Linked DNA regions of Flectobacillus major DSM 103. The protein of the gene in region 3 interacts with the protein of the main gene of each other region in a pairwise test. Links are inferred from orthologs where the notes say so. Each region holds a gene or a part of one and is shown on either strand. Other genes may lie near its edges. The genes, in order: FLEMA_RS71410, FLEMA_RS0152015 and dnaE.

Region 1 (7,308 bases), 1.6 Mb from region 3 along the record:
ATCTACAGCTGTTTGAGCTCGGCGAGTAGATAAGTTGAGGTTTACCTGAGCATCGCCTCGGCTATCGGTATGTGAGCCTATTTCGATAACCATCGTTGGGTTTTTCATTAAGGTAGCTGCTAATTTGTCTAACTCACGAGCAGCATCTTTTCTGATTTTGGCACTACCTTTGTCGTAATAGATATTATCCATAGTAATAACATCTCCTTCTTTAAACAAGCCTAAGTCTTGAGAAATTTCACTGTTTTTTCCTTTCTTGGCTACTTTGGTAATTTTGTTGACTTTCTTGCCGTATCCGTCTTTTGAAACCTCCAATGTATAGTCACATCCGTCTTCCATTTCAAAAGCATAGACCCCGTCGGCTCCTGTTACTACTTGCTGTGTGGTATTGTTACATTCATTTCTAAATGTTACCAAAACACCTTCTATCGGGATTTTCTCAATTTCGGTTTTTATAACCCCCTTCAATAGCGAGCTTTTATCGGATTTACCGACTGTTGGTATGCTAGGCTTAGTAGGGGTGATGGTATCTGCCTTGATAGGTTTTTCGGAAATAGGTTCGGTCATAACAAGTCGCATTAAAGGTATTTCTAGGCGAGAAGGAGCATTGTCGGCTTCGCCTTTACTTGAATACCCTAAATAGTTGGAGGTATAACCTTCTTTTTTGATACCAATAACATAGTCCAAATCTCGGCCAATACAAAACTTTACCGTTCCCAAATCATCAGATTGGTATTTTTCATTAGTTCCACCTTTAATTTCTAGTTCTATGTTGGCATTGGCAATAGCAGTTTTTGTTTCGCTGTCATAAACACTAACGGTCATCTCTCGGCAAGAGTACAACGATGTTTGTCGGCTAAAGCGATAAATATCATCATCCTCGCCGCGTCGTCTATCGCTGCTGAAATAGCCTGTTTTTCTTTCTGTATCGGTAATAATACCAAAATCATCGTTGACAGAATTGAATGGTTCGCCGATATTAAAAGGCTTTTTGGTGGCCAAACCATTTTGGGTTTCTACCCAAAAAATATCTAAGCCTCCTTGTCCTTTGAGGCCGTCGGATGAATAATACAGATTGCCACGATCATCAACAAAAGGGAATACTTCTGTTCCTTTTGTATTAATATCTTTGCCAAGGTTAACGGGGTTTCCCCATTTGCCATTATTGTATTCGACCACCCAGATGTCCATACCGCCAAATCCTCCTTTGCGGTCAGAGGCAAAGTATAAATATTTCCCATCTTTTGACCAAGCAGGGTGAGCTGTCGAAAAGTCGTCGCTATTGAATGGTAATTCTTGAGCTTCGCCCCAACCCCCATTTTCAAAATTAGCTATATAGAGTTTTAGCTTTGTTACGTTATCTTCACTTTTACCTTGTTCGCCGTCGTTATAATTGTTTCGGGTAAAGATAATTTTTGAAAAATCGCTACTAAAAGTAGCAGGCCCTTCATGAAATTTTGTATTGAGAGTTTTGCTAAAAACTTCGGATTCTGCAATTTTACCTTTGGGAGTTACAGTAACTGTTTCAGTAGAAGGAATATCGAAAAAATTCAATGTTTTTGAATCATTGGCTGTAAAACGGGTATAAAAGTCTTTTCCTAACCTTTTATCTCCAGTATTGGAGGTTGTTTTTGGGGTTTTCTTGACATCCAATTCGTCTTCTGAAATCCCCGATAACTGTGCCAAATCGCTGAGGTAGTATAAATCCAAATACCCTTTGTTGCCTGTAAGGCCACTACCTGAGCCTTTTCCAGAACAGAATACGAGGCCATTTTTATAATACATCGGGCTAAACTCTGGCTTGTTGGTATTAAAGCTAAGATATTCGACCAAGTATTTGGCATTGGTATTATACAAAGCACTAACATCGTTGGCTAGATTGGTGCGAGAACTTATGGTGCTTTCGCTAAGAGTAGAGCTGAGTGTATTGTACTTATCAAACCATTCTTGAGCCTCTTTGTATTTGTTATTATTGACCAATACTTGGGCAAAATAAAGATATGATTTGAGTTGGTCGCCCGATACCGATACAGGAATATCCAAAGCTTGCCGATACGTTGATTCGGCTTTGGGCATATTTTGCACCTGTTTATAACTATATGCTAGTTGTAATAATGTAGCAAATCGTTCGGAAGAAGAGAGTTGAGCAGAATCCTTTTGAAGAACTTGTTCAAATTTGGGTATGGCAGTAACAAAGCTCGATAGCTCAAAATGGCGGATAGCATCTTTGAGTAAGGAGTTGTTGGTCTGAGCTACTATTGGTACACATAAAATAGCGGTCAGAATGAATGTGATTCCAATTTTTTTTATCTTAGGCATTGTCTAAATTTCTTAAATTTGAAATTTTAGCCAGAAATCTTCATCAAATTGATGCTACTATTTTGTCAATTTTATGAGCTAACAACTAAATTCTCAGGTGAATTTAAAGCATAAATCATGCCAAGGGTTAATTGTATTTTTCTTATATGATTAAGGGAATCTCTGGTAGTTTCTATGACGAAAATATCATCTGAAATCATCCTTGTACTTTCCAAAATTGGTTTTTGTAAAAGAATATGGTTTTTATTAGGGTATTCTTTATTCATTACAAATATCAAACCAATTTATTGCTCTTAACTTTGTCATGAATACAAATATAAAATTTATGTTAAAAAGTTTTTATAATGAAACGCTTATTGAAGCAGGACTCGACGAAGCTGGGCGTGGATGTTTGGCTGGGCCTGTAGTGGCATCGGCAGTAATATTGCCAAAGTATTATACACACGAGCTTCTTAATGATTCTAAGCAATTGAGTAAAAAACAAAGAATTATTTTGCGAGAAGACATCAAAAAAGATGCCCTTGCTTGGGCTGTAGCCGAGGTGTCAAATTGGGAAATTGATGTTATTAATATACTGAAAGCCAGTATGAAAGCTATGCACTTGGCGGTAGATCAGCTCGCTATTCGCCCCGAACATTTGCTCATAGATGGCAATCGTTTTCCTAATTATCCGCTTATTCCTCATACTTGTATTGTCAAAGGCGATGCCAAGTTTTTGAATATTGCAGCTGCTTCTATTTTGGCTAAAACGCACCGCGACGACCTTATGGAGCAGTATGCCTTGGAATACCCTCAGTACGGTTGGGAACAAAATGCGGGGTATCCAACCCCAAAACACCGAAAAGCTATTCAAGAATTTGGTACAACGCCCTTGCACCGAATGAGTTTTAGAATGTAAATTGACAAAGTTTTGGCTTCAAGAAGGATTCAACAAGGGGTTTTCCCAAAGCCTTCTGAGCTTGTTAAACTCAACTGGATGTATTTCAAATCATTAAAAATATTATGGGAATAAGAGCCTTTTTGGCAAAGCCTTTCGCCGCATACGTGATAAACCAACGCAAAAAGTGGGAAACCAATGCCGTTGAAACACAACTCAATCTGATGAAATCTTTGGTTGAATCAGCTGCAAATACGCTTTTTGGTAAAGACCACCATTTTAGTAATATTACTGATTATGTGTCTTTTAAAAATGCCGTTCCTATTCGAGATTATGAAGGGCTAAAAAGCTATGTCGAGAAAGTTGTGGCTGGCGAGGAGGATATTTTGTGGAAAGGTAAGCCGCTGTATTTTGCCAAAACGTCGGGGACTACCTCGGGGGTTAAGTATATTCCTATTTCAAAAGAATCTATTGGGTATCATATCAATGGAGCTAGAGATGCTTTGTTGAGCTATGTGTATGAAACTGGAAATGCTGGTTTTTTGGACAAAAAGCTCATTTTCTTGTCGGGGTCGCCCGAAATGACACAAAAACACGGGATTCATATTGGTCGCCTTTCAGGAATTGTCAATCATCACGTACCGGGTTATCTTAGAAGTAATCAATTGCCAAGTTATGAAACCAATTGTATGGACGATTGGGAAAGTAAACTCGATAAAATTATAGATGAAACTTTGCCCGAAAATATGTCCTTGATTTCGGGAATTCCACCTTGGGTACAAATGTATTTTGACCGAATTCAGGCTCGGACAGGTAAAAAAATCAAGGATGTTTTTCCCGACTTTTCGGTATTTGTTTATGGAGGTGTAAACTTTGAACCCTACAGGGCAAAACTTAGTGAATCTATTGGTAAAAAAATAGATTCTATCGAAACTTATCCTGCCTCTGAAGGATTCATTGCTTATCAGGATTCACAAAAAGCAGAAGGGTTGTTGTTGTTGCTCAACTCTGGTGTTTTTTATGAATTTATTCCTGCCGAAGACTATTTCAAACCTAATCCTCGTAGGTTGCACATCGGAGAGGTTGAGTTGGGCGTTAATTATGCTTTGGTGATGAATACCAATGCGGGGCTTTGGGGGTATTCAATTGGTGATACCGTAAAATTTGTGTCGCTAAATCCATTCAGAATAGTGGTGTCGGGTCGTATCAAACACTTTATTTCTGCATTTGGCGAGCATGTTATTGGCGAAGAAGTAGAAAAAGCCATGCAATATGCTATGCAGCAACATCCTGAAGTAGAGGTGGTTGAGTTTACAGTTGCACCACAAGTTACACCTGCCGAAGGTGGTTTACCTTATCATGAATGGCTTGTTGAATTTGCTAAAGAACCAAACAATATGCAAGCCTTTATTAGTGACTTAGACAAAAAACTAACTGAACTGAATGTCTATTATGATGATTTGATAACTGGTAATATCTTGCAGAAGCTCAAAATAAGGTCGCTTCCTCCCAATGCTTTTATTGACTATATGAAATCACAGGGTAAATTAGGGGGGCAAAACAAAGTACCTCGCTTGTCGAACGATAGAAATATTGCTGATGTAATTTAATAAGCAGTTTAAGCAATAATCAAAAAGGGTTACAATGAATCATCGATTGTAACCCTTTTTGATAAAAATGCTTTTGTGGTATTAGGGCGTACCTTTCTGAAAGGTAATTTCGGTAGCCATACCCATAGCACTAAATCTAATTCCCAACGACTCAGCGTCTGATTTCTTGGTTTTGTCTTCGCAGTGAACTCCTTTTTCAAGAAAATAAATATAATATTTCTGATTTCTATCGGCTAACTGCTGAATATCTGGCTTGCCCAAATAATCATCCATATCGTTGGCACTAACGCCTTTGAGTTCCTCTTTCAAGGCTTTGATTTGATCTTTCATGGCGGCTCTTTGTCCAGAGCAGCCACCTCTATCTTCACGCCATTTCTCCAAATCAATACCATCAAGTTTAGGTTGTTTGGTACAAGACGCTAGCCCTGTTAGGGCCATCAGTAACACAAGTAATTTCTTAATCATGGTTTTGTTATTATAATTTTGAAAGTCGCTCCCCTGCTTTTTCCAAGGTTTGGTCATCTTTGGCAAAACAAAATCTTAATATTTTAAAATCGTTTTTTTGATGATAAAAAACAGAAACAGGAATGCTCGCTACGCCAATTTCTTTGGTAAGTCTTTGAGCCAGTGCCAAATCATTTTCGTCGGTAATAGCACTGTAATTGACACATTGAAAGAAACTCCCCTGAGCTGGCGTAAATGAAAAACGAGCATTGCTAATACATGATATAAATTTATCTCGCTTTTGCTGATAAAACGCAGGAATCGATAAATAGTTATCAGGTTCTTTGAGGAAATCGGCCAAAGCGTATTGAATAGGAGTTACTGTTGAAAAAGTAAGCCACTGATGTACCTTTCTGAACTCTTCTGTTAGGGCCTTTGGGGCTAGGCAATAGCCTACTTTCCAGCCTGTTACATGAAAAGTTTTTCCGAATGAACCACAGACAAAAGTACGTTCTTGTAAAATAGTATTGCGAATTGGCGACCAATGTTCTTTTCCATCAAAAATGATATGTTCATAAACCTCGTCGCTGATGATGAAAATATTGGTGTCTTTTACGATCTCGGCCAGTGCCGTTAAATCTTGTTGTTTCAAAACCGTTCCCGTTGGATTATGCGGTGTATTAAGCATAATCAATTTAGTTTTTTCGGTAACTTTTGATTTTACTATCTGCCAATCTATCTGATAATTATTTTCGGGAACAAGTGTTACATACACAGGCACACCGCCATTAAGGCGTATGGCAGGTTCGTAGGAATCGTAATTAGGCTCAAGCAAAATCACTTCGTCGCCTTGATGAACGATTGCTGTAATGGCAGCATAAAGGGCTTCGGTAGCACCCGATACAACTGTTATTTCGCTATCTGGATGGTAGTTGACTCCATAAATATCGGCTGTTTTTTGAGCAATAATTTCTCGGAGAGCCTGTACGCCCGACAGCGGAGCATACTGATTCATTCCTTTTTGGAGATAGTACGACACTAGCTCGATTAGCTTAGGAGAACCATCGAAATTAGGAAATCCTTGTGATAGGTTTAATGCTCCGTGGTCGGCAGCTAACTTCGACATAACCGTAAAAATGGTTGTGCCAATATGGGGTTGTTTAGATTCTATGTGCATTGAAATGATGACGCAAAAATATTGTTGCAAAATACACAAGGAGAGTCAACAATCCCATTGTTTTACTTAAATATCCAAAAACCATTCTAAATGTCCTGATTCGATGATTCCTTGTACGGCCAAATTTTCATCGAAAATAACCATATTAGCCAAATAGCCATCTTCTAGCTTACCCGTTAGATGATTGATATTGAGTACTTCGGCAGGGTAGGTTGAGGCCATACGTAGCGATTCCTCTAACGAAATACCCACTTTCAAATAACAGTTTTTTACTCCTTGAATCATCGTAAGTGCCGAACCCGACAGCGTACCGTTGAGGTCGGTGTAGCGGTCGCCAGCATGGACAAACTTATAGTCGCCCGATGTATCTTCTGTAACAGCATCGGTTATCATGAATAGGCGTTTGCCCATGATTTTTTTAGAAATACGAACCGAAGCATAATCAACATGCACCCCATCGGGAATAATACTAGCCCATACATCCGAATCGTAAGTTGCCCCTAAAAGCCCTGGTTCACGACTCTGTAATTGTGACATGGCATTGAATAAATGCGTAACTCGTTTGACACCTTTGCCAAAGGCTTGTGTAGCTTGCTGATAAGTAGCCGAGCTATGGCCTGCCGATAAAATGATATGGCTTTTTAAAAGGAGGTCTAATTGCTCTTCTGTAAACTCTTCAGGAGCAATCGTCATATAAGTAGGTAAGCCTTTACAAGCCTGAATAATCGTTTTTAATTCGTCGATACTAGGTTTTCTAATAAATTCGGCCACATGAGCCCCTTTTTTGGGGAAACTAAAAAAAGGCCCCTCAATGTGTAAGCCTACCAACCCTTTGCCACCCCGATCCAAATATTGCTTTGAAATATCAATAGCTTCAAGGA
Region 2 (7,271 bases), 2.5 Mb from region 3 along the record:
TTTCAGCCAATTCGTCTTGTGTCGGGGGGAGGTCTATGACTTGGTTGTCGGGTACAATTTCAAAAACATTGTATTTAATCGTTTTTACAGGCACAGCCTCTGGTGGTGTCATTGGAGGCTCTGGAATCGGTAGTTTTTCGGGAGGAGGAGGTAGTTTTACATCTGTGAGGGCTATTTCTACGGTTTGCTTACCTCCCTCTTTTTCTATTGCCCATAGCAAAGGTGTTGCCAAAGTCAATCCAAACGTCAATACGCCTATCATAGTAGCTCGTTTTACAATTTTGGTATACTCAGTACGAAGTAAATACGCTCCGTACTGTTTGTTGCGATGCTCAAAAATGATTTCATCCAACGTGTCGAATGATGTTGTTTGATTTTCCATAAAATATTTAATTAAAAGTTTAACTAATTTTTTAGTTATAATACTTGAAAAAAAATCCTCTGCTGAGGACAAATAGGTTTGTGGCTTGGAAGAAAAGGTTTTATTGATAGTATACTCAGTAGTTGATTCGATTAATAATGGAGTAAGCAGCTATAATGATCCCAATAGGTAGAATTGATTGTACAGTCGAGAACTAATTACTAGGAATTATACGACCCAGAGTTATACTAATCAGTCTACTAGATTTCACGAAGAATTTTATTCTTTTTTGTAAAAATCCGTATAGCTCTGAGTCATTTTGAGGTGCTATAAAAATCTATTTTCTATGATAAAACAAAATTAATAGGAACTGTAAATCTACAGCGAACAGTCTTGCCTTTGTGTACGCCTGGAATCCATTTTGGAGCGGATTTTAGCACACGAATAGCTTCTTCGTCGAGGCCAAACCCAACACCCTTCAAAATACCATAATCTTCTGTTCCTCCATCTTGATTTACCGTGAACTGTACATACACTTTACCAGAAATATTAGCCCTTACGGCACTTGGAGGATACTTTAGGTTTTTTTGAAGGTATTTGACAAACATTGGCATACCACCCTTAAATAAGGGTTGCCGTTCTACTGCAAAAAACACTTTTTCTTTCTCTTGTTTTAGCTCCTGAGCCAATGCTGGACTAATAATACTAGCCTGCGAAATATCTATCTCTGCTTCGCTAATCACCTGACTACCAGTATTTTTAGGCTCTGGGGAGGTCGCTTCGTCGGTTCGCTTTTCTGTAATTCTATCCAATTCCTGCGAAAGCTGCTCTGTTTCAATTACTGTTGCTGATGACATTACCACCATCAACAAAAATAACGGAATCACTAAGCCATATTTCAGCATCGACTTATCGTCGGAACGTTCTTGTAACAACATTTTAACCCGAATTTTTAAAAGAGATTCATTGAAAAAATTGTTGGTTAAAGGAATCATATTTACGCCAAATTGCTCATTAAATAACAACATTGCATATTCCTCTTTCGACAATTTTCGTCGGCTAGCTATTTCGTCGGCAATAAATTCATGAATATGACGAATAGATTTTTTGTATAAAAATACCACAGGATTAAACCAGTTGAAAATGGCAATTAGCTCAAAAAAAAGTACATCGGCCGAATGAATCTGGCGAATGTGTACATACTCATGCTCGACAATAACATCACGCATTTTTAAATCTTTGCTGACAAACAAGAAATTAAAAAATGAAAAAGCACTTTTGATTCCCTTATGATTTTTATCTCTTAGCAAGTTACCCAAATAGGCCATTTGAAGCCCCAAACGCCCAACACCCACAAGAACGCCTATGATATACGCAAAGGAAATTAAATCACCAATATTCCAAGTTGGTAAGCTAAAAGCCTCCGATTTATCATAATATACACTTGGGTCATAAATAACACTGATAGTCTGATATACCTGCTCGGTAACAAACCAGTCTTTAAGGCTTTCTAGCTGAATAGAAGGGATAAAGAATGATAAAGCTGCCGCAGCCAACAAATAAGCACGATTGAGGTGAAAGAAAGTTTCTTTTCTTAATAGAAAATGATAAAATCCATAAAATAGAATCATGTAGAGATTCACTTGTAAGAGATAGTGCAACCAGTTCATCAGCGTCAAGATTTAAGCATTTAGAATAATATTATCGAGCTTGGAAAGCTATTCTATTTAATTCATTATCAGTCAATTCATTAACGATAGCATAACGTTTATTATTGGTAATCGTAAGTTCGTCTAGGAGATCTACCATATTTTTGTATTTGGCTTGGTCGGTAGATTTTATTACTACCGAAAACATATCGCCAATACGCCCACGATACCCAAATAATATTTTCCGAATACCGTTGATAGAAAAATTTGTTTGCTGAATCTTGATAGAAGGGTCGTCGGCTAGCCCTTGATAATAAAAAATCTTGTTGTTTTTGTCCAGAATCAAGGTAAGAGCATCACTCTTCCTAATAGGCGATGTGCCGTTTTCCTTTACAGGCATGCTCAATTGCATGGTAACGGGCTTTAAGAGCGTGGTAGTAAGCATGAAAAAGGTTATCAAAAGAAAACCTAAGTCAACCATCGGGGTCATGTCTACACTAGTAGATTTGCGACCGCCCCGTGTGCGGCTTTTGTCGGAGGTGGAAATTTCAGCCATTTTGATAGTTATTTTTAGAGGAACAAAATCTTTGTACTGCCCAGCCCACTACCCTATCTATTTTTTCATACTATTGATAAGATTCAAAATCTCATCGGCTTCTTTCATATCTATTTTTCCTTTTTTTGAGAAAAATGAAAATAAGCTTGAAAACGAATTTTCAAAATATCCTTCTACCAGCTTTTCGGTTGCAAATGTACTATATTGCTCTTTGCTGATTATAGGAAAATACTCGTGCGACTTGCCGTAAGCTTTATGACTAACAAATCCTTTTTCTTGCAAAATTCTCACAATTGTTGATACAGTATTGTAAGCAGGTTTGGGTTCGGGCAAGTAGTCTAGTATATCCTTCACAAAACCTTTTTCAATCTGCCAAAGCACTTGCATAATCTGCTCTTCGGCTCTGGTTAGTTCTTTATCAATGGATTGCATAACTTTCGTGTTTTCTTTATGAGATACCTGTTGTTTGAGGGAATTATATTTTGGTGACCTAAAACTAAAACTAATTTTTTAGTTATACAACTATTTACTTAGTTTTTTTTCAAAAAAGAATAATACTTACTTAGTGAATAAGTGACTGAAGGCTTAAAAATGAGGCTATTCAACCTTTATAACTGGCGAATAGCTTCGCCAGTTATAAAGATAATACTGCAAAAAACAGCCCTATAAGCCCTTTAATCCTGTTGTCAGCAATGTTACAAGAGTATGAACCTTGCCTGAAATAAAATGACGTTTGTATTACTTGCTACCAAAAGTTTGCCCATGATTGATAACCCAACTTAATAGTCATAGTCTAAACCAAAGGCATTACGAAGGTCATTTAAGGCAGGATTTTTATTTGCTAAAAACTTAAATTTTTCGGCCTGCGTATAAATCATAGGTTTCTCGTCTTCCTTCAAAATACTCACTTCTAAATGTATCGTAGCATTTTGCATTTCACGCCTCAAATGCGTCAACACTTCTGTACGCAAAGCAGTTGTAAGCAACTCTACTTGGATTTCGTTGTCGACGGCCAAAAGAATAGTTGTTCCTTTCAAACTAAAATCACGATTGAGGATTACATATTCGCTAAATCGCTCACGAGATTCTAGCCATTTTACAAAAGCATCCCACTTTACTTTGAGTTGGTCGTGTGTAAAGGGTTTATTTTGGGTAATAACAGGCTCTTCGACACGAGCAACAGTAGGCTGCTGGGCTGTATTAGTAGTACTCTTGCCTAGGTTGGCGGTTGTTTTTAGCCCTCCAATAGGCGTTTTAGGAATCGACATACCTGTGGCAGCCGAACCCGTATTGCCGCCTGATACGGTAGTAGTATTGGCAACGGCTGTAGCTACGGGTGTTTCAGCTGGCGTAGTCACTTTGGTATTTTCAACCTGCAACTTTCCCACTCCTCCACCCTCCACAGCGGGCAAAGACGCAAGATTAATTACATGAGCTATATTGGCCATTTTGAGTAAACAAATCTCAATATGTAATTTCTGATTTTTGGCTGCCTTATAAGTCAAGTCGCACTGAGCACCCAAGCTCAAGGCCGATGCCAAGAAAGAAAAGGACGCTTCGGCCGATTGTTGCAAATATTTCTGCTGTACACTTTCCGACACTTGTAATAACTTTATGGTAGAGGGGTCTTTACAAACCAACAAATTTCTGAAGTGTTCGAGTAAGCCTACAATAAATTGATGTCCGTCAAAGCCTTTTTTCAAAATTTCGTCAAAGAGCAAATAAGCCTCTGCCACTTTGGAAGCCATCAAAGCTTCGGTCATTCTGAAATAATAATCATAATCCAGAATGTGTAGATTTTCTAATACCTCGGCATAATGCAGGGTATTATCTTTTGAAAAGGTCACATTGAGGTCAAACATCGAAAGGGCATCACGCAAGCCCCCATCAGCTTTTTGAGCAATTAATTCTAAAGCATCTAATTCGGCAAAAATCCCCTCTTTAGCAGCAATAAAGGCCAAGTGCTGAGTCATATCGGCAATTTGAATTCTGTTGAAATCAAAAATCTGACATCTCGACAAAATAGTAGGGAGGATTTTATGCTTTTCGGTAGTTGCCAAAATAAAAATGGCATAAGCTGGTGGTTCTTCGAGTGTTTTCAAAAAAGCATTGAAGGCACTCGTCGAAAGCATGTGAACCTCATCGATAATATAAATTTTGTATTTACCCGACTGAGGGGGATACCGTACTTGGTCTATCAAGTTCCGAATGTCATCTACCGAGTTATTAGAAGCTGCATCCAATTCATGAATATTGAATGAAGCATTATTTTGAAAGCTCTTACACGAATCGCACTCACCACAGGCTTCGGCCTCATGGGTAAGGTTCTGACAGTTGATTGTTTTAGCAAGAATTCTGGCACACGTGGTTTTTCCAACACCACGTGGCCCACAAAACAAAAAAGCCTGTGCCAAGTGATTGGTACGAATAGCATTTTTGAGAGTTGTGGTAATATGTGATTGACCCACTACAGAATCAAACAAAGCAGGGCGATATTTCCGAGCCGAGACTACGAAGTTTTCCATAGTTGCAAGTTAGCAAATAGTCGGCAAACAGAGAAGAAAAGGCTTTAGAATAGCTATCGAGGTAACGGTTATACGACTGTTCTGATAAGAATAACAGCATGTTCTATATAAATACCCATTACAGTTTGTAAAAATAGATATGTTGAAATCTATCTGTGCTTGAGGAGTACCCTGAGGTTATAAAATCAAAAGGCGGCCCTTGGGGAGCTGCCTTTTGATCTACAAAATATGCTATACGAATTAGGGTATTACCATCTTACCTGCCCATCGCCTTCTACAATCCACTTTTCGGTAACAAGTTTTTCTAAAGCAAAAGGCCCTCTGGCGTGAAGTTTTTGGGTAGAAATACCAATTTCGGCTCCTAGGCCAAATTGTCCACCATCGGTAAAGCGAGTTGAGGCATTGGTATAAACTGCAGCGGCATCTACTTCCTGAATAAATTGCTTACAGTAAGCTTCATTATTTGACAAAATAGCCTCCGAATGACGAGATGAATGTTGACTAATATGTGCCAAAGCTTCATCTATACCCGTCACAACTTTTACCGAGCATTTATAATCTAGAAACTCCCTACCAAAATCCGACTCTTCGGCTAATTGTAAATTGCTGTAACCTGCTTCTTCAAAAATTTTGTAGGCTGTTTCATCGGCAAATACTTCTACATTCCATTGAGTAAAACCTTCGATTAAGGTTGGTAAAAATTCCTCGGCAATTACGTCATCTACCAAAACGGTGTCTAATGAATTACAAACCGATGGACGAGACACCTTTGCGTTTACTACAATTTCGGTAGCTTTGGCCAAATCGGCGGTTTGTTCAACATAGGTATGACATACCCCTGCCCCTGTTTCGATGGTTGGCACTAACGAGTGCTTACGAACAAACTGAATCAGCGATTCAGAACCACGTGGAATAATCAAATCGACATATCTTACCGCTGTCAGTAGCTCTTTGACAAAAGCACGGTCGGTAGGCAACAAACGAATACAATCGGTATTTATATCAAACTCTCGTAATACATCATGAATCAAACTTACCAAGTAGGTATTGGTATCGAAGGCATCTGAGCCTCCTCTAAGTACCACAGCATTGCCCGAACGAATACACAAAGCTGTTACATCAACCGTTACATTGGGTCTGGCCTCGAAAATAACACCTACTACACCCATGGGAACTGCTACTTTTTTGATTTTCAGGCCATTTCCCAATTCTTTTGCTAACAATACTTGTCCTGAGGGATCTGTTAAGTTAGCTACATCTTTGATGCTTTCTGCCAAATCGGCAATGCGTTTTTCAGTAAGCATCAAACGGTCATATTTGGGGTCTGCTTTGTCCATACGGTCTAAATCTTTTTGATTTTCGACAACAATCTGAGCAGTGTTGGCAACTAAAGTTTCGGCCAAACGATACAAAACGGCTTTCTTTTGTTCGTCTGTCAAACGCCTTACGGCTGCTGAAGCCGCATGTGTTTGAGCCAAAAGTGGCACAATGGTGGTAGTTACATCAATTGTTTCAAGTTCCATAATCTGGTTAACATTTCATTTAGTCTACAAATTTCGCAAACATTTTTATCTATAGGTTGATTTTTTTATTTTATCTTCTGTAATCTTTTTATTTTTAAACACAGTTATCTCAAAATAGTTCTTGCTGAATCTATTTAAACAAATCTGGATTGGGTATAAGGCTGCTGAAAAACAACAAAAATTGTATCCAGAATGAATTTTTCCTTGTTAGCAAAATATCCATTTTAAAAAAAAACAATTATGTTGGGAATAGTTTTTTACAATCGAAGGTCTTTTTATTATTTTATAATTTTGATTCGCTCGATAGGTAAATCATTTAACTGAAAATTTAGCAGATACATACCTGAAGGCAATGACTGTGCCACCCCAAAAGGAATATGATAACTTCCTTTGTCTTGGTTTTGGTCGATAATATTGGCTATTTGCCTTCCTGTCAAATCGTAAATACCAATTTGGACATGCCCTTTTTGCAGTACATGATAGGTCAAAATAGCATTGTCGTTGATGGGGTTAGGCACAATATTCAAGCTTTTGTTGCTTTCTAAAGTGGGTTCATTGCCCAATACCAAGCCTACCTTAGCAAATTGGTCATCGAGCCAGAAACCTCGTAAACGAATCCAATCTTTCATCCAATTCACTTCGTCTTGATAGGTAGCA
Region 3 (8,474 bases):
TTTCGGTACTTTGGGTAGATGTGGTTTTGGTTTCAGAGCAAGAAGTAAATAGCAATGTTCCTGCAATAAGGATTTGTAAGTGGATGTTTTTCATTCTGGTTAATTTTTGAAATAATTAATTTGTCTGTTAAAATTTGAAATATATATACTCTGTTGAATTGTGGGCTGGCCAAAAATAAATAATACTACCAAGCATTATGGCATAAATAATTGCTCGTAGATAGAGCGGTTTGTGCTGAATATCGGCTGTATGTATTTGATTTCGTTGAAAAAACTCAACCAAAACTACGCCAAGCGACAATAACATAGCTTCATGACCAATATCAGGGATGTTTAGTTGCCCGACTTTGAACATTTCTTGGTAATATAGTATAGCTGAGGTTAGGTTTGGAGAGCGAAAAAACACACGTGTTAGTGAAATTGAAATAAAAACTAGCAATATGGGTAAAAGGTTTTTCCATGTATAATTTTGGTTTTTGGGATTGCGAGTTAAGCCCAACAGAATAGAAATAACAAATAACAGACCATTGGCAGTACCCCAAAGAATATAAGTGCTATTGGCACCATGCCAAAGCCCACTTATAAAAAAAACGGCTAGAACATTAAAACAATACTGTAGCTTGAACTTCCCACGCCCACCCAAAGGAATATAGATATATTCTTTTAGCCAAGCACTCAACGAAAGATGCCACCTACGCCAAAACTCGTCGATACTTCTCGAAATAAAAGGAGCGTTGAAATTGGGATTGATTTTGATACCAAGCAACCTAGCCAAGCCCCAAGCCATATCTGAATATCCCGAAAAATCCATATATACCTGAAAACTGTATAAAAACACCCCCAACCACAAATATGGGGCTTCTAAAGCATCATGATTATAGAAAATATAATCTACAGGTGTAGCCAAGGTACTTGATACGATTACCTTTTTGAACAATCCCCAAATAATGCGTTGAATAGCCTGTTCGGTACTTTCAAGGCTCAAGTTTTTAGGTTCGGCATATTGTGCCAAATCTCGATATGCAATAGGTATTGGCCCCGAAAGAAGTTGTGGGAAAAATGAGAAATAAGCAAGGAGGTTGATAATACTGAAAGAAGGCCGTAGTTTTTCTCGATATACATCGGTAACATAACTATATGCTGCCAAAATATAATAACTAATACCCACAGTAGTAGTAAATGAATACCACGTAATGTTGTGATGACGCTCGCCCAGAATCCAGTGGTAATATTTACAAATAAAAAGCTGAAAAAGAAGACTTGTTATTACAAAATAATAGATAAATACCTTGAATCTTTCAAGTTTTGTTATGGCAATAGCACCTATCCAACAAAATATAGAAATGGCTACAAGCAAAACACTCAGTCGGTAGTCGTCCCAACCATAAAATACCAAACTACCTATTATCAGAATACTATTTTGGAGAGTAGTGTTCTTTTTGGCTGCCCAATAAATAGGGAAAAAAAAAGCAAAAAAGTACACAAACTTTAGCGTATTAAATGGCATATATTATTTAGTTATAGTGGAAAAAGCATACATAAAAACAGGATATCTATTGTATAGTCAAGAGAAACCTTCATACTGTTGCCTACTAGGCTATTAAAATGCAAGAAGAATGGATGAGGTAAGTATGTTTATAGCTATTAATTAGGCAGGAGTGGTAATTTATGTGAAAATGAGGAATGTTTTTGTGAAGAACAAATAAAATAAAAACTATTTTAATGAAAATTGGTGATAAAAATTAAATAAAAAACACAGTGAGGCTAGATACATCGTGTATCTAGCCTCACTGTGTACATCTGTGTTTTTTACTGAAAGGTGATTAATTAAGTTTGTAGGTCAAGCCCTTCAATTGTTGAAGAGCCTCCAATAATTCGTTGGTAGGCGAAATTTTATTTTTGCGAGAAAGCATCGTTACCTCCACTTTATCGTCGGGGTCTACTACCATAATCGATAAGCTACAATTGCCTTGATGCTGGTTCATAATACTATTAAGTTGTTGTACCAAATCGGCATTGACACTTTGCAGCCCTACAATAATACGCAGTTCTTTGGTGTATTTATCTCGAATTTCGGAAAGAAGCTGCATCGAAACAGGCTTAAATTCCCACTCGTCGGGTCTTCCCCAACGGTTTTTGATTTGCCCCCGAATATACAAAAATCTATCTTGAGCTACATATTTAGAAAGGTTGACAAAATCTTCACCAAATAAGGCAAATTCATAGCTACCATTGTAGTCTTCGAGGGTAAAAAGCATAAAAGGATTACCATTTTTAGAATACCTTTCTACCACTTTGGTTACAATACCACCTACACTTACCTCTTTTCCTCTAAAAACAGGTTCCATCACACGGTCGAGGGTACTACTACAAAAGCTTTCAAGTTCGAGGCGATAGGTATCGAGAGGGTGTCCCGAGATATAAATACCTACAACATCTTTTTCAAACTTTAGCCGCTCCATTTGCGACCATTTCTCAATCGTCGGAATTTTAGGTTTGGCAATATCTGCTCCGCCACCTTCGCCGAGCATTCCAAAAAGCGAAGCCTGAGCCGACGATGCTACTTCTAGCGACTTGTTGGCATACCGAATGATTTTTTCGATAAAAGAACTACCTTCACTTTCATCAAAATAAATAGCTCGGTGAATTTCAGGATAGCAGTCAAAAGCCCCTGCATAAGCCAAGCTTTCAAGGGTTTTTTTATTAACAGTCCGTAAGTTGACCCTTGTTACAAAATCAAAAATATCTTTATAGAAGCCGTTTTTGTCACGTTCTTCTATAATAGATTCTACGGCAGCATCGCCAGTGCCTTTGATAGCCCCTAGTCCAAAACGAATTTCCCCTTTTTTATTAACCGCAAACGAACGATACGATTCATTGATGTCGGGGCCTAATACTGGCAATCCCATTCGTTTACATTCTTCCATGAAAAACGTAATCTTTTCAATTTGTCCAAGCGAGTTAGACATCACCGCGGCCATATACTCGGAAGGATAATGGGCTTTCAAATACCCTGTTTGATATGCTACAAAAGCATAACAAGTAGAGTGAGATTTGTTGAAGGCATACTGAGCAAAAGCCTCCCAGTCGGTCCATATTTTGTTGAGCTTGTCTTCTGGATGCCCTTTTTGTTTGGCCCCATCTACAAACTTTCCTTTCATTTTATCGAGTGTAGCACGGTCTTTTTTACCCATTGCTTTTCTCAAAACATCGGCATCGCCTTTCGAGAATCCCGCCAATTTTTGAGAAAGAAGCATCACCTGTTCTTGATACACCGTAATACCATAAGTATCGGCTAGGTATTCTTCCATTTCGGGAAGGTCGTAGGTGATTTCCTCACGCCCATGTTTACGAGCAATAAAGTTGGGAATATATTCCAATGGCCCAGGACGATAGAGTGCGTTCATGGCAATCAAATCCGAAAATTGGTCGGGCTTGAGTTCTCGGAGGTACTTTTGCATACCCACAGATTCAAACTGGAATGTACCATTGGTTTCGGCACGTTGATAAAGCTCGTAGGTTAATTTATCGTCGAGCGGAATAGTATCCAAATCAATCGTAATACCATGATTTTGTTTAATCAAACGAAGAGCCTCTTTAAGAATAGAAAGGGTTTTTAGCCCCAAGAAGTCCATTTTGATTACACCGGCATCCTCAATAATTTTTCCTTCAAATTGAGTAATCAATAAGTTTACATCTTTAGAAGTAGATACAGGCAGAATGTCTGACAAATCTTTTGGTGCAATAATAATACCCGCAGCATGAATACCAGTACCACGCACAGAACCCTCCAAAATAAGGGCTTCTTCGAGTACCTTCGAGCGTAACGAGCCTTCTCGACGAATATCTCTTAGTTTTTTGACATTATCTAAATCTTCAGTTTGTAAGCTTTCTTTCTCACTGAGTGACTTTTCTCCAATAATTGGGGCATTCATCACACGGTCGAGCGAAATACCGGGTTTATCAGGTACAAGTTTGGCCAATTCGTTCGACTCATTAAGCGGCAAATCGAGTACCCGAGCTACGTCTTTAATCGACATTTTGGCGGCCATTGTACCATAGGTTACAATATGGGCTACCTGCTGTTTTCCGTATTTTTCTACCACATAATCAATCACCTTTTGGCGGCCTTCGTCGTCAAAATCGGTATCAATATCGGGCATAGACTTACGGTCGGGGTTCAAGAAACGCTCAAATAGCAAATTGTACTTGATAGGGTCAATATTGGTAATCCCAATACAATAAGCTACAGCCGAGCCCGCCGCCGAACCACGTCCAGGGCCTACAAATACGCCTAATTCACGACCAGCATTGATAAAGTCTTGAACAATCAAGAAATACCCCGCAAAACCCATTGTCCGAATTACGTGTAGCTCAAAGGCCAAACGCTCTTTGATATGAGGTTCTTCCCAGGCCTGTCCATAGCGATTGCGAGCACCCTCCCAAGTAAGGTGTTCGAGGTAATCGTCTTGCGACACAAACCCCGCTGGGATTTGGTAGTTGGGCAAAAGAATATCTTGCTTGAGTTTGAGGTGGTCGCATTTATCGACGATCTCGTTGGTATTATCAATAGCCTCTGGAATATGGTTCCAGAGTTGAGTCATTTCGGCTGTACTTTTAAAGTAAAACTGGTCATTATAAAAGGCAAAACGTTTACCTTTTACACTCTCGCCATCGTCAACGTCCTTATAAGTAGGAGTGGCCTGTTTTTCGCCCGTGTTGATACACAACAAAATATCGTGGGCGTTGGCATCTTTTTGGTCGAGGTAATGCGAATCGTTAGAAGCAATTACTTTGACATTGTACTTTTGGGCAAATTTCAACAAAACCTCATTTACCTTTAGTTGGTCGGGAATTTCGTGGTTTTGTACTTCTATATAATAATCTTCACCGAAAAGGTCGAGCCACCATTTGAATTCTTTTTCGGCTTCTTCTTCGCCATGACGCAAGATTGCCTGTGGTACAGAAGCACCAATACAGCAAGTTGTAGCGATAAGGCCTTCATGGTATTTCAGAATTAATTCTTTGTCAATACGAGGGTATTTACCATACAAACCTTCGATATAGCCCAAAGAACAAAGTTTTACGAGGTTTTCGTAACCTTTTTTATTTTTGGCCAGCATCAACTGGTGGTATCGTTTATCCTTTTGGTCTTTAGAAAAAGCCCGTTTATGGCGGTCGTCAACCACATAAAACTCGCAACCAACAATGGGTTTTACACCACCATGTTTGCCAGCTTCGGCCACAAATTGGAATGCCCCAAACATATTACCGTGGTCGGTAATAGCCACAGCGGGCATATTATCGGCTTTGGCTTTGGCAAACAAACCTGAGATTTTAGACGCTCCATCGAGTAGCGAATATTGTGTATGACAATGTAAATGACTGAATTGCATGATTGTTTGTGTTGAATCAAGTATTATGACTTTTATAATAGAAGAGAACAATAGGCTAAATCTTGGCAATATACCTGCAAGTTAAACTCCAATAGCTTCTGGCTCTACCTTTATAAAAGCCTAATGATTTTGTTTGGCGTACAAATTTGAAAAACTTCAAAATAGAATAGCACTTTTACCTATTTATTTACTGATTGTTTAGTTTGCTCAAAGGTTTATTAACAGTATCATTGAGTTGCTTTTGTACCAAACATTATATTTATGTGCCTACAACTGAATGACAGGCTCTTCGTGGTCAAAGAAAATAGCATTGAGGTAGTCCAAATAAGGCTTTAATACCAGACAGGATTGGGTAACAATTCGTTCAAAATCTGAGGAGATAACCTCTTCATTGGTGAATTTTTTCCAGAAAAACATTTGTTTCATTCGTAAAAGCTCAATTTCTGGGTGATTTTTGTCGTATCCTTTGGGCGATGTTTTTACGCTTTCGCCAACAGGTGTACCAAATGTTTTTACAAAAGTAGGATTATAGATAATTCCTTTGAGATGCTCGGCATTATAATCTATTTCCTGCCGAAACAAAGCCAGCTGCTCGGGGGTAGGCGAGTACATACCTCCACCCAAAAACGATTCGCCATCCTGAATATGTAAATAATAGTCCATTCTACCCGACTTGCGTCCGCCTTCCGAAAAGCTTGCCGAAAGCCATGTTTTGTAAGGGTCTTTATTGGGCGAAAACCGAACATCACGGGCAATTCTATAGTTACAATCTTTTACTTTGACACCCGTCATGTTTTCAAAAGTTCCGATTGAATGAATCAGATTTTGAATATTTTCTTCAAAACTAGCTTTTACTGAATCATACTGCTTTTTATTGGCATGGAACCACTCACGGTTGTTGTTGATTTTGAGCTGATTAAGGTAGTCAAACGTTTCTTGTGAAATCGCCATGGGTTGATAATTTGATGATGTTGTATATTTCTTTCGTGTGAAGTTACTCAAAATGTTTCAACCATGATTTGATGGATTGGAGGAATTTATTGATTTTTGTGTTTTATTGATTAAATCATATTGTGAACAAATTTTGGAATAGTTTTTAGAAATAGGTATTTAATCAAATTTTGAGAGAAACAACACTCGACTCACAGAACACAGTTAACAACTTTGAATAATGAGAATTTTAACAGGAATCCAAGCATCGGGACGACCACATTTGGGAAATATTTTGGGAGCTATTCGTCCTGCAGTAGCCTTATCCAAAGACCCCGCCAATGAATCATTTTTATTTATTGCCGATTTGCACACCCTTACTAGCTTGAAAGATGGTGAGGCACTTCGCCAAAATACTTATGCTATTGCGGCAGCGTGGTTGGCTTGTGGGTTTGATTCAGAAAAGAACTTTTTTTATAGACAATCAAGGTTGGCGGGCTACCATACCGAATTGATGTGGTATTTGAATTGCTTTACGCCATTTCCGATGTTGGCAAACGCTCATAGTTTCAAAGAAAAGTCTGAGAAACTCGCCAATGTCAACGCAGGCTTGTTTACCTATCCTGTGCTTCAGGCAGCCGATATTATGCTTTACGATGCCCATTTGGTACCAGTAGGAAAAGACCAACGCCAGCACCTAGAAATGACCCGAGATATTGGTTCTACCTTCAATCGTCAATATAATCAGGAGGTTTTGGTATTGCCAGAAGCCAAAATTGACGAAACCGTCATGACTATTCCAGGGATTGATGGCCAAAAAATGAGCAAGTCGTATGGCAATTATATTGATATTTTCTTGCCCGAAAAAGAATTGCTAAAAGTAGTAAAGAAAATTGTGACAGATACCACCCCGTTGGAAGAACCCAAAAACCCTGATACCTGTAACGTATTCAAATTGTATGAATTAGTAGCCACCGCCACCGAAATAGCCGAAATGCGTCAAAAATATTTGGCAGGAGGCTTTGGATACGGCCATGCCAAACAGGCTTTGTACGAAGTATTGGTACGTGAGTTTGCCGAAGAAAGAAGACTTTTTGACTATTATATGAACAATTTGGATGAATTAGAAGCAAAACTAAAAGCTGGTGAGCAAAAAGCAGAACTTATTGCCAAAGCCACTATTGAGCGTGTCAGAAAGGTATTGTGTTTTTAGAAAACAATAAAGGCATAGATAGGCACAGGATGATTTTCTAGAAAGAAATACTGATTGTGCCTGTATTTTTAGCATAAATAAAGATTTAACCCCCAATGTATTGGTATGAATCAGCTCGACACCCAAGCTTTTTTGTTGCTCAATGGTTTGCATTCTCCTTGGCTCGATACCCTAATGGCATTGATTACCAATAAGTTTACATGGATTCCACTGTATGTACTTATCATTGCTTCAATGATAAAAACACATAAAAAAGAGGCTGTGCCGATGTTAGTGATGATATTGGTTTGTATATTGTTTTCCGATCAAATTTGTTCGTCAATCCTAAAGCCTTGGGTAGCAAGGTTAAGGCCATGTCACCAGCCGAGCCTCGATGGCCTAGTGCATTTGGTTGGGGGCTGCGGAGGCCAATACGGCTTTTGTAGTTCGCATGCCGCCAATAGTTTTACATTGGCAGCTAGCTTATGGTATTTGTTTGGCCAACAACACCGTTGGGTAGCCTTATTTTTTCCTTGGGCAATAATCGTAAGTTATAGCCGTATTTATGTAGGAGTACATTATCCTTTAGATATTTTGGCGGGGGCATTGGTTGGCCTTGTTGTAGCCAAAATTAATTTTGAATGTTATTTGTATTATCTCAAAAATAGAAAAGCAGCGAATTAACTATGAAAATTGCTATCAGCTTATTGTTATTATTAGGTAAATTTTGGACGAATACCCCATTGGTATCTGAAAAAGATGCTATTCTGGGTGTTTGGTACACAGAAGACAAGTTATCGAAAATACAGATTTATGAAACCGAAGGAAAATACCACGGTAAAGTAGTTTGGCTCAAAAATCAGCAAGGTAAGTCTGTTCTTGATGCTAAAAACGAAAATAAAAGCTTACGTAACAAGCCTATTTTGGGCTTAATAATACTAAGCGATTTTGTACAT

The links.
Region 1: the proteins of dnaE (region 3) and FLEMA_RS71410 interact in binary tests that used the Escherichia coli proteins (3 or more experiments, as listed by UniProt). The link is inferred for Flectobacillus major DSM 103 from one-to-one orthologs.
Region 2: the proteins of dnaE (region 3) and FLEMA_RS0152015 interact in binary tests that used the Escherichia coli proteins (3 or more experiments, as listed by UniProt). The link is inferred for Flectobacillus major DSM 103 from one-to-one orthologs.

The regions. Positions count from the first base shown.
Region 1 is NZ_KE386491.1:3,696,228-3,703,535, reverse strand. What follows is about bases 4,355-7,308. They hold FLEMA_RS71410 (methionine aminotransferase), read right to left. Parts: upstream 6,428-7,308; coding sequence 5,282-6,427; downstream 4,355-5,281. Other genes in these bases: nagA (N-acetylglucosamine-6-phosphate deacetylase), read right to left, coding at 6,494-7,308; FLEMA_RS71415 (hypothetical protein), read right to left, coding at 4,888-5,271; FLEMA_RS0135955 (GH3 auxin-responsive promoter family protein), read left to right, coding at 4,355-4,806. Also shown: FLEMA_RS71420 (OmpA family protein), read right to left, coding at 1-2,319; rnhB (ribonuclease HII), read left to right, coding at 2,645-3,217; more of FLEMA_RS0135955, read left to right, coding at 3,322-4,354. UniProt on the Escherichia coli protein: Shows aminotransferase activity with methionine and histidine as substrates, and to a lesser extent also with phenylalanine.
Region 2 is NZ_KE386491.1:4,608,518-4,615,788, reverse strand. The notes cover bases 2,719-5,635. They hold FLEMA_RS0152015 (DNA polymerase III subunit gamma/tau), read right to left. Parts: upstream 5,092-5,635; coding sequence 3,346-5,091; downstream 2,719-3,345. Other genes in these bases: FLEMA_RS73745 (glutamate-5-semialdehyde dehydrogenase), read right to left, coding at 5,340-5,635; FLEMA_RS73750 (BlaI/MecI/CopY family transcriptional regulator), read right to left, coding at 2,719-2,998. Also shown: FLEMA_RS73765 (energy transducer TonB), read right to left, coding at 1-382; FLEMA_RS73760 (M56 family metallopeptidase), read right to left, coding at 706-2,031; FLEMA_RS73755 (ExbD/TolR family protein), read right to left, coding at 2,063-2,566; more of FLEMA_RS73750, read right to left, coding at 2,624-2,718; more of FLEMA_RS73745, read right to left, coding at 5,636-6,614; FLEMA_RS73740 (CotH kinase family protein), read right to left, coding at 6,893-7,271. UniProt on the Escherichia coli protein: Part of the beta sliding clamp loading complex, which hydrolyzes ATP to load the beta clamp onto primed DNA to form the DNA replication pre-initiation complex.
Region 3 is NZ_KE386491.1:2,065,509-2,073,982, reverse strand. Bases 1,624-5,743 are described here. They hold dnaE (DNA polymerase III subunit alpha), read right to left. Parts: upstream 5,397-5,743; coding sequence 1,824-5,396; downstream 1,624-1,823. Other genes in these bases: FLEMA_RS0110645 (DUF2461 domain-containing protein), read right to left, coding at 5,664-5,743. In the rest of the region: FLEMA_RS0110660 (hypothetical protein), read right to left, coding at 1-94; FLEMA_RS0110655 (MBOAT family O-acyltransferase), read right to left, coding at 128-1,507; more of FLEMA_RS0110645, read right to left, coding at 5,744-6,347; trpS (tryptophan--tRNA ligase), read left to right, coding at 6,565-7,539; FLEMA_RS68200 (phosphatase PAP2 family protein), read left to right, coding at 7,645-8,202; FLEMA_RS0110630 (DUF2147 domain-containing protein), read left to right, coding at 8,205-8,474. UniProt on the Escherichia coli protein: DNA polymerase III is a complex, multichain enzyme responsible for most of the replicative synthesis in bacteria. This DNA polymerase also exhibits 3' to 5' exonuclease activity. The alpha chain is the DNA polymerase catalytic subunit.